2 regions of the Sporosarcina sp. 179-K 3D1 HS genome follow, and region 2 is predicted to be linked to the other one. Evidence: riboswitches for the same ligand, from Rfam matches in the RefSeq annotation. Region 2 holds a riboswitch; the other holds the start of a gene.

Evidence for each region. Region 2 has a riboswitch for cobalamin ahead of AB1K83_RS13230 (helical backbone metal receptor). Riboswitches for the same ligand answer to the same signal wherever they lie in the genome.
Region 1: linked by a shared signal. The riboswitch ahead of AB1K83_RS14315 (ABC transporter substrate-binding protein) and the one ahead of AB1K83_RS13230 (helical backbone metal receptor) in region 2 are both predicted to bind cobalamin.

The regions. Positions count from the first base shown of each region.
Region 1 covers NZ_JBFEGI010000012.1:504-4,372, reverse strand. Annotated here, with positions in the region: gene AB1K83_RS14320 (FecCD family ABC transporter permease) at 1-234, opposite strand, end outside; gene AB1K83_RS14315 (ABC transporter substrate-binding protein) at 265-1,212, opposite strand; cobalamin riboswitch at 1,381-1,562, opposite strand; cobalamin riboswitch at 1,692-1,876, shown strand; gene AB1K83_RS14310 ((2Fe-2S) ferredoxin domain-containing protein) at 2,200-2,586, shown strand; gene AB1K83_RS14305 (M28 family peptidase) at 2,648-3,643, opposite strand.
Region 2 covers NZ_JBFEGI010000010.1:33,594-37,462, reverse strand. Annotated here, with positions in the region: gene AB1K83_RS13235 (FecCD family ABC transporter permease) at 1-892, opposite strand, end outside; gene AB1K83_RS13230 (helical backbone metal receptor) at 855-1,847, opposite strand; cobalamin riboswitch at 2,001-2,204, opposite strand; gene AB1K83_RS13225 (nuclease-related domain-containing protein) at 2,509-3,519, shown strand.

The sequences.
Region 1 (3,869 bases), on a different contig from region 2:
ATCCCAGATAATCCGTTCTTCGGGACGACCCCAGTCTATATCAAATAATGGGGAGGGGAGTGGCAATTGATTCAGCACAATCTTCCATACAGTCAGAGGGTGGATGGAAACTGGTCCGATAATGACGGCGAAGGTGATGGAGACGAGCATGAGCAAGAAAAGGACGACAAAGATCGGCACGACGGCGACGGTCTTTTGGCACCCTCCTTTTTTAAGGCGATTCTCTTGTAACATGGGACTCGCTCCTATCCGGTTCTATCCTGCTTAGTTTGATTGATGGTAAAATCCTTTGACTAGTGTGTCGAGTGCCATTGGAATCCGTACTCCTTCCGCGGCTGCAGAAAGGGGGACGATGACGAAGTGCTGATTTTGGATGGCAGTCGTGTCGGCCAACATGGATACACTGTTCAAAAAGTCGATTTTCTGATCGACGGATGTATCGCCATAGTCGATGATGACAATAATTTCGGGATTCCGTTCCACGACTTTTTCCCAACTGACTTCGCCCCAATTCTTGTCGAGGTCGTTAAAAATATTGGTGCCGCCCGCCATCGTAATCAGTTCGTTCAAGAAATTCTGTCCGACGGTGAACGCCGAAGTGTCTCCGCTATCGAATACAAAAACGCGTTTCTTGTCATCGGAAGGAGGGATGGTTTTCTTAATGTCGTCAATTTGTTGCTTCATATCGGCAATCAACTGAGCAGAGCGATCCTCGACGCGGAAGATCTTCCCGATATTTTCAATGTCTGTGAAAATATCATCCAAAGTAGGACCAACGATGGTAGAAGATTGGTGCAAGTAAGGAATGATCCCTTGGTCCAATAATTCTGCTTGTGTCCCTAGGCTATCTTCTTTGAATGCACTGGCCCAGCCGGCATAAGCAAAATCAGGATCTGCTCCGACAAACACCTCTTTGGAAGGATAGGTATCCGAAAGAACTTCGATCTTTTCATAAGCCGCTTGGTATTCGGGCAAAATTTCATCATCGAGGTAAGCCGTTCCGACCATATGATCCTCCAGCCCGAGTGCCAACATGATTTCCGTGACATGCTGGTTAAGCGTGATCGCTCGTTGCGGAACCTCGCCGATCGGGAGCGCTACCCCGTTATTTTCGATGGAAAGCGACTCTTGTTTGGCGGAAGCGGATTCCTTATCCACACAGCCGCCAACCAGCAGCAATAGCAGCAATCCTAAAATACTTAATTTTTTCATCCTTGTAGTCTCCTTGTTCTGTTCTGCAATTGCCGCAATGAAAGATCACGTACCAGAGGAAATAAAAAACGCCTCTAACCGAAAAAGGGTTAGAAGCGCAAATTTATCCATGCAAAAAGAATGGTTAGCAAATTAGCTTTCTAACACTTCCCCATTTCCCGTAGGTCAAGCAGTGTCGCTAGAAAAGGCAGGTCTCCTGACTTATGGCCATGGCTTTCCGCTCCTTCCCATCTTGACAGACAGTGGATGTTGCGGAAAACGGCCAAATTACAGTGGCGGGACCGTGCCGGTTTTACACCGGGCTTCCCTTTTAAACACGATGATCGTGTACCTTTTCCCATATCGTTTATTCGGTTTGGCAATCTATCAACAGTATTCATAACTGTGGATCAATTGTCAATACCAAAAAAATGAAGCTTGCGTTTTTATAAACAATACGGCTATAATAAATCCAATTCATCGAGACCCATTAAAAATTGAATAATAAAGAGATGTCAGGCGCTAATCCATAGCTTAATAGGGAATCCGGTTCAATGCCGGAACTGTCCCCGCAACTGTAAGTGTCGACGAAATGAGGATCACCCACTGTGCCGCGTTGCATGGGAAGGGCTCAAAGTAGGAAGAAGCACAAGTCAGGAGACCTACCTGACATCTCGAAGATTCCAATCTCCGGGGGGTGAGAGTCGGGACGATCCTGTTTTGCAGGCATGGATTATTATCTGTGCAAAAGTGTATAGGTTCGTTTGGCAGGCCCTTTTCCGATGGAGGAATAGGGTTTTTTTGTTTGGTCGGAAAGTCGTTGGAGACGTTTTAGAGCGGTTGATTGCGGCCGGCTGCAGTTTGCTTGCATATAAGACGGAATTGCTTGCGCTCATGGACTGTTTGGCTGCATTCGCTTGAAGGATATTTGCACAAAACTCGATTTGCTTGCAAGTAAGGTCTTTTATCCTAGTGGCAAGATAGATGAATTACGGGGAGGAAATGAAAATGGCAACATGGGATTTATCGACAACCTGCGCACATGTGTTAATTTGCAACGGTTCGAGTTGTTTGAAGAAGCAGGGGGAAGAAATGACAGTAGCCATCCGGGAAGCTTTGACGGAGCAAGGATTGGACGACCGGGTGCATACGGCGCGGACAAGATGCCAAGGCCGGTGCAAAGACGCGCCGACCGTCATCGTCTATCCGGAAGGGACCTGGTATCAGAAACTGACGACGGAAGAGGCGGGCCCTTTGGCAGCGGCGATCGGCAAGGGGGAGAGGCTATTGGAAAAGGTAAGTCATACGTTCAATGGGCTGGGGTTCGACCGGCATAATGACGCACCGGTCGGGATCAAAAAAACGGAAGAGAAATTGAAGGCTGTATCAAAATAGGTGCCAGGCACCCGAACATTCATGTTTGTTTGGGTGCCTGGCACTTTAATTAGCAATTTAATTACAACGGTCGGTTTTCAAATGGTGGTTCTACGGGTTGCGGCGCGACATTTGAGTTTTCAAGGGCTGGTGTCTGTTTCCGTGCAAGTTGATAAAGAGCAGCGGACACAGTTTTCGCAACGTTTTCCATTCTTTCTTTGCTGATTTTATCGATAGTATCTGTTGGTTTGTGGTAGTCCGGCTCAAGCGGTGCGTAGGAAAACACAGCTGACGGAATGCCGGCATCATGGAACGGTTGATGATCGCTTCGACCAACCTTCCCGTAAGTCAGTAGGTCGTAAACTCTTAAACTCGCGGATGCGCCTGTATTGGTAATGATATTTCTTTCGCCATCCACAGTAAACATAATCATTTCGCCTGCATTTTTACTGCCAACCATGTCAAAGTTAAACATACCTACCGAGCGCGACTTTTCATCTTCAGTTAAGGTGGATACATAATGTCTGGATCCTAATAAACCAAATTCCTCGGCACCGAACGTCAAGAAGCGAATCTCTGTTGTTGTTGGCATGTTACTGATGACTCGAGCAATCTCAAGATTCACTCCAACACCGGACGCATTATCACTTGCGCCAGGTGATCCAGGAACGGAGTCGTGGTGGGAACCAAGATAAAGAATTTCCCCTGTTGCGTGATTTTTATGTGGTTTTTTAGTCGCAATGACATTATGGGACGTAAATGTTACGAGCTCACCATCAATCCGTCTTTGAAATTCGAAAGGCTGAATCTCCACATCCAAGCCATATGATTCATACTGGGATACGACATAGTCAACAGCTTGTCTTTCTCCTTCCGTCCCAGCAACGCGAATACCGATGTCCACAGATAACTTATGCACATGATCATAAATCTGTTCTTTATCAATCTTTTTAACGATTTGATTGTCCATAGCTTGCGAGGCTTGCTGATTCGGTGGAGCAGCATTCGCCGAAGCAGGCAAAAATACGAAAGCCACAGCCACAAGTAAAGACAAAAGCAACTTCGAAAACTTCTTCATCTAATTCCCTCCAATTATTATGATAGACAAGCACCTAACTTAGTAGGTATATTCAATCTACCATAAATCAAATTTTCAGAAAGATGAGAAAAGTAGTGGGAGTTTTATGCGAATGATATTAATAATGCTCAACCACTTTAAAATTACAGGAGGAATAGACTCTTAACAGGTGCGAATATTCCACTAAAAGGAAAGCCGGTGGTCCTATTTATCGATATATAGGAAA
Region 2 (3,869 bases):
TTCGGTGATTTGGCCCGGTCATGAGTCGCACCAGATGGGGAACGACCAACCCGACAAAACCAATTGAACCGGACACGGCAACTGCCGAACCCGTCAGTAAGGAAGCGCCGATCAAAATGAGGATTTTACCTCTTTTCACATTGACTCCGATATGATCGGCTGCTTCTTCGCCGAGTGCGAGGGCATTCAGCTCCCTATAATGGGCGAGCAAGATAATGGAGCCGATGACAAGGAAGGGGATGATCAGCTGGACGTGGCTCCACCCGCGCATCGCGACACTTCCATATAACCAATACATGATTTGTGTCATCGCATCGCGGTCTCCAAGAGAGATCATCAACGACGTCAGTGCTCCGACGAAGGCTCCGACAATGATACCGGCGAGAATGATCGTCTCAATGGCGAGACTCCTGCTGCTCAATCTGACGATTCCAAAGACGACGAATAAGGTGAGGAATCCGCTTATAATGGCCACGATCGGCAATGTGTAACTACCTAATCCCCAAATCGTATATTGGAAAAATAAAACCGTTACGGCCCCGAGCGCTGCCCCGGATGAAACCCCGATCGTGTATGGATCGGCCAACGGATTGCGAAGAAGCCCTTGGAAGGCGGCGCCTGCGAGCGACAGGGAAGCCCCGACAAGAAAGGCCAATAATACGCGCGGGACCCGGATATTCCAGATGATCAGTTCTTCATTTTTCGGGACATCCGTAAGCCAGCCGAGACCAAATGATTTATCCGCCACGATATGGAGGATCGTGGGAATCGGGAATTTCACACTGCTGACGAATAGGCCAAGAAGGGTTGCACAAAGTACAACCCCAATACTTGCCATATAAAGCCAACCGATTTTACTCCCCAAAAACTTCCGGATAAATGAGTTTTGCAAGTTGCTCGACTCCTTCAATCAGGCGTGGGCCTGGACGGGTAACCGTGTCGCTGTCGACATCGAAAACTTGTTCGTTTTTAATGGCATTGACTTCTGCCCAACCTTCGCGCGCCAAGACGCCTTCGGCAGGATTATCCACATAATAGCCGTATGTAGTGATAATGACATCCGGGTTCAGTTGGACGATTTCCTCTTCCGACAATTTCACCCATCCATCTTGATCTTCAGCGGCATTCGTAGCATTGATTGTTTCCAGCATTTCGTGCATGAAAGTGTTTTTACCGGTTGTGAAGATGTCCGGCGCTGGTGAAACTTCCACCCATACTTTCTTTTTGTCCGTAATTTCTTTTGCTTTCTCTTCAACGGCAGCACGACGGTCTTTCATATCTTGGATAATCTCTTCCGCTTTGTCCGTTGTCCCGGTGGCGGTCGCAATCATTTCCATCGTTTGGTACGCATCGTCGAATGAAGCGGCACTGCCGGTTACGACAACTTTGATGCCCACTTCTTCAAATTGCTTTAGAATATCTTCATGTTTATCGAAATGGTATTTCGTAACAAAGGCAACATCCGGCAACAAGGTCATGACCAGTTCGGCATCCATGTCCTGGCCGCCGACTTTCTGGACTTCCAATGCCTCTGGAGGGTAGTTACAGTAATCGGACACCCCGATGAGGCGATCGCCAACTCCGAGCGCATATAAAATCTCCGTATTGCTCGTCTGGACGGAGATGATCGTTTCCGGTTCTTCTTCGATTGTTACCTCACGACCGACATCATCGGTAAATGTGACTGGGAAAGCTAGCGCTTCTTCCGCTTGACTTGTTGCTTTCGTGTCCGGCGTATTATCCGGCGCGGATTGGTTTGCTGGGGTTTCTTCTTTCGTTCCACAGCCCGTTAGTAGGACCATGCCTACTACGAACATCAAACTAAATAAACCCCATCGTTTCATCATGTTGTGCACTCTACGTTCCTCCTCTTAGTTGTGAACATCAAAAAAGCGCTTGTCCTCGAAGGAAAGCGCATGGCATGATAAAGCGAAGTTGCGGGCAGTTCGGCGTAAGCCGGTAAACCCATTACGACACCCTAAACATTCCTATCCCCGAGGAAGCTTACAATCGAAATAGGCAGGTCTCCTGACTTACGACTCCAGCGGCCGCCCCACTCCTTCCCATGCTGTCGCACAGTGGATACGCAGGACATCCTCATCGATTACAGTGACGGGTTCGTGTTGGACTCTCACCAACTTCCCTCTTCATTTCAAACAGCCGCTTGGACGGCCATATGAAAAACCTATTTCTACACTATTCTTTTTTAACGTTACGGTTCATGCCCAGTATATAGAAGAATTGATAGTTTGTAAACTTTATTTGGGGCAGGGGGTTCAAAGCAGACAAGGACTCCGCCCATCGTGTGGAGAATTGCGACGAACGAGCGTAGGATTCCGCCAAAGTGCGTGAGAACTCCGCCCATGGAGTTGAGGATTGCGACGAACGGGCGTAGAATTCCGCTCCAAGGCACCAAAATTGAAATTTGGGGGTATTCTCCTATTTCTATTGTGAAAACTAGGAGAAAATGATAGCGTATATTATGAACACCGAATAATCCGAAAAGGAGTGATCGGGATTATTAAAATTCATCGACAAAAGCCAGAACTTTTAATAGCACTACCCAGATTGCTGGCCCGTCTTCATCCTACCCACGACAAATACAAAGATCTTGAAAATCAACTCTATCGAATCGAGGCTGGCTACGCAGGAGAATGTAGAGTTGATAAGTATTTGGAAACCATTGAATTCCCTGAGCCAGTTTCTATTTTTACCGATTTACAATTAGTTATTACTCCGGGTTTTACCATTCAAATTGATACCCTGATCTTAACCCCATCCCATGCGATCATTCTTGAGATCAAGAATATTGCAGGTACGTTATCTTACATTTCTCATCCACCCCACTTTGAAAGCATCTATTCCGAAAACAAATCAATCGTTATTAATTGTCCTTTGATGCAACTAAATAATAATAAGGCAGGCCTCGAAATATGGTTTAAAAGAAATGACTACAATTTGCAAATAACCGGATTGATTGTTTTGGCCACCAATACTTTGGTGAAAAATGCTCCGTCTGAAATGCCAATCGTGTATGCGAAGCATCTTCGGTCCTATCTCAGGAAATGGGAAAAGGGAAAAGCACCGATGACTTTATCCCAATTCCAAAGAATGCTTGATGAATTAAATAAAGATAGATTGTGGTATAACCCTTATCCACTTGCTGGGAAATATCAATTGGATTTAGGTTCTATTCTTCAAGGGAACCTATGTGCAAATTGTAACAGCCAGCTGTTCCGTAAGAATAAAATTCTTTGGACATGCCGGAATTGCAAACTTGATATTAAAGAGCCGTACGTAGATAGCATGAAAGATTGGTATATGCTTTTTAAAGGTACCATTACAAATCAAGAATGCCGTGATTTCTTGAAATTAAAAGATAAACATGCTGCCCGCCACATATTGCGTTCCCTCCCTTTAATTCGTATCGGAAAATCAAAAGCTACTCAATATACGTGGGATTATAAGGTTTCTCCTTCACAATTAAAGAAAATTTCAATCCTTTCTTCGAAAAACTGAAGAAGGGATTATCTCTAATTTTAAGTATCCGATTACGACCAAACGGTGAAGAACTCCGCTCAACCGCCTGAGAAATCCGCAAAAGCCTTGCGGAATTCCGCCCAATCTCGGGATTCCGTCGAAGTGTGAGAGGATTCCGCCCAAACGGTGAAGAAATCCGCTAAAGCCTTGCGGAATGTCCAATCCCCTGGAAGTAGAGGAGGATTATCAAATCTTATATCCCTCTATTATCCTAGTCATTACTCCATAACTTTGGACATAAGAATTAATTATATTTCAATAGCGTTATTGATAATAATCAAGGAAATAATTAAAGAAATAAAGTATATCCAAGGAAAGTGATAATCTTA